2 linked regions of the Gloeobacter violaceus PCC 7421 genome follow. The protein of the gene in region 2 interacts with the protein of the main gene of each other region in a pairwise test. Links are inferred from orthologs where the notes say so. Each region holds a gene or a part of one and is shown on either strand. Other genes may lie near its edges.

Evidence for each region. Proteins that work in one complex are often made in the same cells at the same time.
Region 1: the proteins of def (region 2) and GLL_RS05275 interact in binary tests that used the Escherichia coli proteins (3 or more experiments, as listed by UniProt). The link is inferred for Gloeobacter violaceus PCC 7421 from one-to-one orthologs.

Annotation. Positions count from the first base shown.
Region 1 is NC_005125.1:1,089,586-1,094,706, reverse strand. The notes cover bases 954-3,858. They hold GLL_RS05275 (aspartate-semialdehyde dehydrogenase), read right to left. Parts: upstream 2,961-3,858; coding sequence 1,947-2,960; downstream 954-1,946. Other genes in these bases: GLL_RS05270 (response regulator), read right to left, coding at 3,060-3,858; dapA (4-hydroxy-tetrahydrodipicolinate synthase), read right to left, coding at 1,069-1,950; GLL_RS05285 (ribonuclease J), read right to left, coding at 954-1,010. Outside these bases: more of GLL_RS05285, read right to left, coding at 1-953; more of GLL_RS05270, read right to left, coding at 3,859-5,121.
Region 2 is NC_005125.1:2,385,565-2,389,823, reverse strand. What follows is about bases 49-2,979. They hold def (peptide deformylase), read left to right. Parts: upstream 49-1,197; coding sequence 1,198-1,761; downstream 1,762-2,979. Other genes in these bases: GLL_RS11520 (CHAT domain-containing tetratricopeptide repeat protein), read left to right, coding at 2,574-2,979; GLL_RS11525 (hypothetical protein), read right to left, coding at 1,840-2,055; GLL_RS11535 (rod shape-determining protein), read left to right, coding at 96-1,127. In the rest of the region: more of GLL_RS11520, read left to right, coding at 2,980-4,259. UniProt on the Escherichia coli protein: Removes the formyl group from the N-terminal Met of newly synthesized proteins. Requires at least a dipeptide for an efficient rate of reaction. N-terminal L-methionine is a prerequisite for activity but the enzyme has broad specificity at other positions.

The DNA.
Region 1 (5,121 bases), 1.3 Mb from region 2 along the record:
GAGAAGATCACCGTGTCGCCCGGCTGGATTTTGACCTGGCGGTGATCGCCACCCGCGATGCGGGTAAGGGCCGACATCGGCTCGCCCTGCGAACCGGTGGTGAGCACCAGCACCCGCTCGGCAGGCAGGCTATTGGCGGCCTGAACCGGCTGGAGGAGCGAGTCTGAAAAGTTGGGAATAAATCCCAAGGCCTTGGCCTTGGCGATCATGTTAAGCATTGAGCGGCCCACGACGCACACCGAGCGGCCCGTCTTCTGGGCGATGTCGAGCAACATGTGGATGCGGTGGACCGAAGAAGCAAACGTCGTCACGATCACCCGACCGGGGGCTTCTTTGATGTAGCGCTCGAGATTGGGGTAGACCGAGCGCTCGGAGGGCGTAAAGCCCGGCACCTCGGCGTTGGTCGAATCGCTGATCAGACACAGCACGCCCTTCTCGCCGTATTCGGCAAGCCGCTGGTAGTCGAATTTGCGGCCGTCCACGGGTGTATGGTCGAACTTGAAATCGCCCGTGTGCATCACCACCCCTACCGGGGTGTGGATGGCCAGGGTGTAGGAATCGGCCATCGAGTGGGTGTTTTGCAGGTACTCGACCAGAAAGTACTTGCCCACGCGCACGGTGCCGCGCGGCCCGACCGTCTGCAGTTGGGTGCGGCCCAACAGCTCCGCCTCCCGCAGTTTGTCTTCAAGTAGAGCCATCGCCAGGCGCGGTCCATGGATGACCGGGATGCGCAGCCGCTGCAGGTGATAGGGAATGCCGCCGATGTGGTCCTCGTGGCCGTGGGTGACCACCATACCGACGATTTTTTCCTGGTTTTCGATCAGCCAATCGATATTGGGCAGCACCAGGTTCACGCCGTGCATCTCCTCGGTCGGAAACGACAGACCCCCATCGAGGAGCATAATTTCGTCGTTGACCTGGAAGATCCAGGTATTCTTGCCGATTTCTCCCAGCCCACCGAGGGGAGTGATGCGTAGGGGCGAAACAGTCTGGTTCGGGCTTTCAGCCATATTATAAGGTTCCTTGTGTGCGGTGTTGTCGTGGTAAAGATGCGGTCGGACGGACCGCTCAGACCAGCAGTTCAAGCTGGTGCAAAAGCTTTTCAAGCCGGGAGCCGAGTTCCTCGCTCCCGGCGACGAGCGGCAGGCGCAGATGGTTGACATCCCAGCCCTGCAGGGCGAGGGCCAGCTTGACGGGAATCGGATTGGTCTCCCAAAAAAGCCCTCGAAAAAGCGGCAACAGGTGCAGGTGAATCCGGCGGGCTTTGTCGTTGTGGCCGTTCTCGAAGGCCCGGATCATCTGCTGGATGGGCTCTCCCACCAGGTGCGAGGCGATGCTGACCACACCCGTCGCCCCGACGGCAAGCATCGGCAAGGTCAGCGAGTCGTCGCCGCAGTAGATCACAAAATCCTCGCAGGTGAGCGCCCGGACGGCACTCACCTGGTCTAGGGAACCACTCGCTTCTTTGATGGCGACGATTCCCGGTACCTCGGCAAGGCGGGCGACGGTCTCAGGGGCGAGGTGCACGCCGGTGCGCCCCGGCACATTGTAGAGGATCACCGGCAGATCGCCCGCCTGGGCGACGGCGCGAAAGTGCTCAAAAAGCCCGTCCTGGGTAGGTTTGTTGTAGTAGGGGCACACCTGCAGCGTGCCGTCGAGACCCAGGGCTGCGGCTTTGCGGGTGGCGACGACCGCTTCGCGGGTGGCGTTGGAGCCGGTGCCCGCCACCACCTTGGCGCGGCCGGCCACCGCCCGGCGCACCACATCGAACAACTCGTACTCTTCTTCCCAACTCAAGGTCGGCGATTCGCCGGTGGTGCCGCAGACGACCAGGGTATCGCTGCCGTGGGCCGCCAGATAGTCGGCCAGTTTTTCGGCCTCGGCGTAATGGACATTACCCTCGCCGTCGAAGGGTGTGATCATCGCCGTGAGCACCCGACCGAAGCTCACCGCCTCCCTCCCGCCAACTGTTCGGCAATCTGGACGGCGTTGAGGGCCGCTCCCTTGCGGATCTGATCGCCCGAAAGCCACAGGTCCAGAGCCCCCGGACAGGAGAGATCCTCGCGCACCCGCCCCACCAACACCGCGTCCTGGCCGCTCGCCTCGACGGGCATCGGAAAGTGGTTGCGCTCCCAATCTTCGACCACCTGCAATCCCGGGGCTTCGCGCAACAGCGCCAGTGCCTCCGCCACCGGGAAGGGCTCTTCAAATTCGAGGTTGACCGCCTCGCTGTGGGCGCGCAGGACCGGCACGCGCACGCAGGTGACGGCAATGGGCAGGGCCGCGCTGTGAAAGATGCGCCGTGTCTCGTGGACCATCTTGCGCTCTTCCTCGCAGTAGCGGTCCGCTCCGATAGCCGAATTGTGAGGGAAAAGATTGAAGGCGATCGGGTGAGGAAAAACCTCGGCTGTGGGCACTTCGCCCGCCAGCACCTGGCGCGTCTGGCGTTCAAGCTCCGCCATGCCCGCCGCCCCCGCCCCGGAAGCCGCCTGGTAGGTGGAGACGACCAAGCGCTTCAGGGGCCGGCGCCGGTGTAGGGGCCACACGGCCACCACCAGCAGGATTGTAGAGCAATTGGGGCTGGCGACAATTCCGCAGTGGGCAGTCAGATCCGCCAGGTTAACCTCCGGCACCACCAGCGGCACCGCCGGATCCTGGCGAAAGGCGCTGGAGTTATCGACAAACACTCCCCCCGCTTCGACGATCACCCCGGCATACTGCCGGGCCACATCTGCCTCGGTGGCACCCAGGACAATGTCCTGGCCTTTGAGAGCCTCGGGCCTCAGCACCTCAACGGGCAGCGATTCACCGGCAAAATCAAGCAACTTGCCCGCAGAACGCTCCGAGGCAAGCAGCTTGAGACTGGCGAGGGGAAAGTGGCGCTCTTGTAATAACTTGACCATCTCGGTGCCCACTGCTCCGGTGGCTCCCAGAACAGCGACACGATATGCGTTTGTCAATCGGCCTCCTTAACGGGTTGGTCAGTGGTGCGTTTGGTCAAAAGAGTGGGCTGATAAATTTTTGATTTTAATGTTTTGTTGCACAACTATACACCCATTCTACAGGCTTCGGGTATCCGGTGTCAGCCTCTCTGCTCCGGCCGCTCTGGCCGTCTCAAGCTGTCGGCGCAGGGTGTCGTCGAGCAAGCTCAGCAGCTCGTCGATGTTCTGATCGCCTTTTTTGAGGATCTGTTCGGTCTGCTCGGCAAGCAAGGTTTGACGCTGCTGTTCGGTCAAATCCATGGCACTCAAAATGAGCACCGGCAACTGCCTGCCCCCCGGCATCCGGCGCAGTCGCCTGAGCACTTCGAAACCGTCCATCTGCGGCATCATCAAATCGAGGATGACCAGTTGCGGTCGGTGGCTTTCGAGGTAGGCGAGGGCCTCGTGGCCGGAGGCGGCCGGTTGCACACGGTAGCCTTCGTCGCGCAGGCAGGCGGCCAGGTACTCGCGGTTGTCGGCGCTGTCGTCGACGATCAAGATCGCATCGCCCTCGGGGGCGACCCGGCGGCGCTTGAGTACCGCGAGCAAACTTTCCTGGCCCACGGGGCGGGTCAGAAAATCCGCCAGTCCGAGCGGGATCGCCAGGCCCCGCTCGCCTGCGATGCTCTGCAACAAGATTGGAATACCGGCGGTAGTGGGGTCGGTCCGCAACTCGAAGAGCACCCCCCACAGATCGGTGCGCGGCAGGGTCGGATCGAGCACGATCGCATCGGGGCGTTCGGCTTTGGCAATCTGGATGCCCTCGATGCTGTCGGGGGCAAACAGCAACCGGTAGGAGCGCTCGGCAAGCCGGGTGGCCACCAGTTGCTGCACCTGCAGGTCGTGCTCAATAAACAGCACCTTCGGCGGCTCACCCGCCGAGCGCCCGGCAGGGATAACAGCAGGCCCGCAGGGCAGACGGACGGTGAAAGTGCTGCCCACGCCCGGGGTGCTCACCAACGAAATCTCGCCTCCCATCAGCGTCACCAACCGTTTGCAGATAGCCAGCCCCAATCCGGTGCCGCTGGCCTGGCGCGTCGCGGCCCCTTCCAGGCGGCTAAATTCGTCGAAGACTTTTTGTTGTTGGTCCGGATCGATGCCGACGCCGGTATCGCGCACCTCCAACTCGAAGCGGTCGGCCGCCGGGCGCCGGGCGCGCACTTCGACTTCGCCCCGCTCGGTGTACTTGAAGGCGTTGCTGAGCAAGTTGATCAAGATCGTGCGCAGTTGCTGCGGATCGGTCTCGACGGACCCTATGGATGGGTCGACGGCGATGCGCACCGACAGATTTTTTTGGAGCGCGAGGCTTTCGAGGGCGGCGTAGACCTCGCGCACGAATGGTTCGAGGGCGACTGGCTGGTAGCGCAACTCGACTTTGCCCGCTTTGATCTTGGCGAGATCGAGAATGTCGTTGACCAGCCGCAGCTGGATCTTGCCGTTCTGATAGACGCGGTCGAGTTGCAGCAGTACCTGCGGTTGCTCCTGCAGGTTTTTGTTGCGCAACAGCAGCTGCGAGAAGCCGATAATCGCGTTGAGGGGTGTGCGCAACTCGTGGCTCATTGAGGCCAAAAAGTTGTTCTTCTGGCGGTCGGCTTCGACGAGTTCCTGATTCTGGCTCTCGATCTGCAGCCGCTGCTGCTCGAGTTCTGCGTTGATGGCCTCCAGTTCGCTCTGCTGGGCTTCGAGTTCTTCGTTGGTAGCCGCCAGTTCGGTATTCAGAGCCTCCAATTCGCGAGCCTGCTGCACCAGGCGCCGCTCGCGCTCGCGCTCGACCGTCACATCGCGAAAAACGGCCACCACCCCATAGATGTTGCCACGGCCGTCTTTGAGCGGCGAAGCGCTGACCGACAACAGTACCGAGCGTCCCTGGCGGATCCGAATTTGCAAGTCGGCGCGCACCGTGGTGCCGAAGCGCACGGCGCGGCGAACCGGCACTTCCTGCGCTTCCAAAGGCTCGCCCTCCAGGGTGAACACCTCGAAGCGATTCTGCCAGTCGCTGTCGGTGAGATCTTGATCGGCAGGCAGACCCAGAATGCGCAGTCCCGCCGGGTTGATCAGTTGCGGATTGCCCCGGGCGTCGGCAATCGACACACCGTCGGACATCTGCTCGAACGTGGCTTCCAGGCGCGCCCGCGCTTCT
Region 2 (4,259 bases):
TGCGACGAAAGGGCTCTATGGCAGCCGTCCGAGCGCATAGAATAAGCCCGTACCTCACCTCGGATCGTTGCGCGTGCGAGGGGGCAGACAGGGTTATGTTTAGACTCTTTAACCGTTCGGCCTGTGAAATTGGGATCGATCTCGGTTCGGCAAACACGCTCATCTACCGCAACGGTCAGGGAATTGTGCTTGCGGAGCCTTCGGTAGTCGCCCTCGAATGCCGGGGAGACCGGCTCATCGCCGCAGGCGAGGAGGCATCGCAACTGATTGGTCGCTCTCCGACCAACATGGTGCTCTCGCGGCCTCTGCGCGAGGGGGTGATCGCCGATTTTGAATCGGCGGCGGTGATGCTCAAGCACTTTGTACGCAAGGCAATGGGCACCTCCTCCTCGGTGTCGCGCATGGTGGTGGGCATTCCCAGCGGGGTGACCGAGGTCGAGCGGCGGGCGGTAATCGAAACGGCCACCCACGCCGGGGCGCGGTCGGTGCACCTCATCGACGAGCCGCTCGCTGCCGCCATCGGCGCCGGGCTGCCGGTCACCGCCCCGGTAGGCGGGATGATCGTCGATATCGGCGGCGGTACCACCGAGGTGGCGGTTCTGTGCCACCAGGGCTGCGTCGCCTCCCAGTCGGTGCGGGTGGCGGGCGATGCGATGAACGAGTGCATCACCCAGTACCTGCGCAAGCATTACGACCTGATCGTCGGCGAGCACACCGCCGAACAGCTCAAAATCGATCTCGGATCCGCCGCCGGGTCCGGCGGAGATCGCAGTATCGAGGTGTGTGGCCAGGATCTGCTCAGCAGCCTGCCGCGCATCCATGTCGTGCACGAGAGCGAGGTGCGCGAGTGTATCCGCGAACCGATCCGCACGATTGTCGATGCGGTGCGGCGCACCCTCGAACTCACCCCGCCCCAACTGGTGGCCGATATCTACCGGCGCGGCATTGTGCTGTGCGGGGGCGGAGCGCTGCTGCGCGGCCTCGACGAACTGCTCGCCGCCGAGACGGGCATCTGCGTGCACATCGCCGAATCGCCCCTGGCCTGCGTCGCCCTCGGCACCGGCCAGGTGCTGGAAAATCCCCAGAAGTGGAGCCGGGTACTGAGCGCTCAGGCACTGGCGGTCTGAAGGCCGATCCCAGCCGCCGTCGGGAGATCAAGGGTGCCATAATGGACCTATCGAGCTTTTCGGCGTATCTATGGCGAACCAACTGCAGGTGCCCAAGCAAAAGCTGGCCAAGCCGCCCCTGGCGATTCACACCCTCGGGGACCGGGTCTTGCGCCAGGGCAGCAAACAAATCTCGGGCATCAACGACGAAGTGCGCAAGCTCGCCCAGCAGATGCTCCAGACGATGTACAGCGCCGACGGTATCGGCCTTGCCGCCCCCCAGGTAGGCGTCAACAAGCGGATGATCGTCGTCGACATCGACCCGGAGAACGCCGCCCGGCCGCCGCTGGTGCTCATCAACCCGCTGATCAAGCAATTCAGCAGCGATCTGGCCGTCGATCAAGAAGGCTGCCTGAGCGTGCCCAGCATTTACGCCGATGTGCGCCGTCCCGAGCGCGTCGTGGCTACCTACCGCGACTTGAACGGTCGGCCGGTCACCCTCGAAGCGACCGGCCTGCTCGCCCGCTGCATCCAGCATGAGATCGATCACCTTGATGGTGTGCTGTTCGTCGATCGCGTCGAGAACCAGATTGCCCTCGCTCCCCAACTGGTCGAAAAAGGATTTGCCGTCCGGGACGTACAGGTGCGCGCCTGAGCAAATTTGGGCCATTGCAGATATAAAAAACCAGGCTTCGAGCCTGGTTTTTTATGGGATGGGATATGGGCTGAGGTGCTACTGCAACTCGGCGGTCTCTGTCCACAGCCAGCAGCCCAGGACCGAGGTGCACGCCAGGAGCACCAGCGGCAGGATGCCGGTGGCAAAGACAGGCATCTGGCCGGTGGTCGCCGCGTGCACCATCGTGGCGCAGGCGATAAGGGGAACGGCGGTGCCCACGGCAGCACCGAGAATTTGAAGGGCGTGGAGGCGGTTGAGGCGTTGGCTGGTCACGGGCGTACTCCGGTCGTCTGGATTGCTGGGGGATTGTGCTCCTATTGTTCTTTTGAAACGGGGGGTACCACAGGGTTGTCCCCGGTACAGGCGGGTGCGCTTGGGCGCACAGGGTAGAGCCCACCTGCGCACCCGATAGCCCCCTGCGCTTGGGCGCACCCGCCTGTGCGCCCCTGGGCAATCGGCTGTACGGCAAAGGCGCTCGCAAGCCCCGGTAGCGTTGCCTACGATGAACACAGTTTTGTGATGGTAGCTGGCGGACCGGGGCAACCCGGTCCTTTTTTTGTCGATACCCCAGCTGCACTCTCGGAAGAGCAGTAATACTTATTTTGCGCGGAACTCATCTGAAGTTGCGTGTTTTCATCGATACCGTGATTTTCGGTGGCGACAGATTACGCTGTATTTCCCCGGTGATAACGGCAACACTTGCATAGACGGGGGACTGGGATGCCATGATGAGACCGCACATTGTTTGCGAAATAGAGCTACACTTGTCCAATTTGTTTGCCTGTCGGTGGGTGCATGTCTTCAATCTGGCGTTGGCGCTGGGATTGTGCCTATCTACTGCCTGGCCCCTGATCGCTCCCGCGTCCGCGGCGGCACCGATAGCCGGAGATCTGGCGGAGGCCGAGCGGTTGCACCAACGGAGCTTGCAGTTGTGGCAGCAGGGAGACTACGCGCAAGCGCTTGAACCGGCTGAGCAGGCCATGGCGGTTCGCGAGCGCCTGCTGGGACCGGAAAATCCCGATGTGGCCGCGAGCCTCAACCACCTCGGAAACCTGCTTGCGGATCGGGGGGATTACGGGCGATCGGAGCTTCTGTATGAGCGGGCCCTGGCCATTCGCCAAAAAGTCTTCGGCTCGAAGCACCCCAGTGTGGCCGCAAGCCTCAACAACCTGGCTGCCTTGCAGGCAAAGCAGGGCCGCTACCGGGAGGCAGAGCCGCTGTACGAGCGGGCCCTGGCCATCCGCGAACAGGTCTTCGGTCCTGAGCACCCCGAGGTGGCAAAAACCCTCATCAACCTGGCTGCCCTCTTTAGAAAGCAGGGCCGCTACCGGGAGGCGGAGCCGCTGTACGAGAGGATCCTGGCCATTCACCAAAAAGTCCTCGGTCCTGAGCACCCCGAGGTGGCCAAAACCCTCAACAACCTGGCTTTACTGTACGTCGATCAGGGCCGCTACCGGGAGGCGGAGCCGCTGTACGAGCGGGCCCTGGCCATTCACCAAAAAGTCCTCGGTCCTGATCACCCCCAGGTGGCCAAAACCCTCAACAACCTGGCTATTTTGCAGACAAAGCAGGGCCGCTACCGGGAGGCGGAGCCGCTGTACGAGAGGGCCCTGGCCATTCACCAAAAAGTCCTCGGTCCTGATCACCCTGATGTGGCAGTGAAGCTCAACAACCTGGCTTTTCTGTACGTCGATCAGGGCCGCTACCGGGAGGCGGAGCCGCTGTACGAGCGGGCCCTGGCCATTCACCAAAAAGTCCTCGGTCCTGATCACCCCCAGGTGGCAGCGAACCTCAACAACCTGGCTTTACTGCACGTCGCTCAGGGCAAATATCTGGAGGCGGAACCGCTTCTCAAGCACGCTCTGGTCATCCACCACAAAACCCTCGGTCCGGAGCACCCCGATGAGGCTCAAGTGCTCCACAGTTTGGCTGTGCTGTACACCAGCTTGGGCCGCTACCGGGAGGCGGAGCCGCTGCTTGAGCAAGCCCTTGCAATCCACCAAAAGGCTTTCAGGCTGCAGCACCCCATAATCGTCAGTATTCTCCAGACATTCGCCAGCCTGCGGCTGAAGCAAGCGCGGCCAGCGGAGGCCCTTGGTCTGCTGCAGGAGCGCCTGGACGTTCAGGAGCGCCTACTGGGTCTCAACCTGGCCGTAGGCGACGAGGCGCGCAAGCGCGATTACTTAGACACCCTTGTCGAAGGCGTTGACTTGAGTGTCTCAGCCCACCTGCGCTACGCTCCCACAGAGCCTGCAGCCGCCCGGCTGGCCCTGGGAGCCGTGCTGCAGAGGAAGAGCCGTGTGCTCGACGAGTTGACCGGCGGTCTGGCTCAGCTGCGCGCTCGGCTCGCTCCCGGGCAGCAGGGCCTGCTCGACCAGCTTGCCCAAACTCGCTCCACACTGGCTACCCTTGTCTTCCGCGGGCTGCAGCAGGACACACCGGAACAGTACAAGGCGCGACTGGACGCCTTGGAGCGG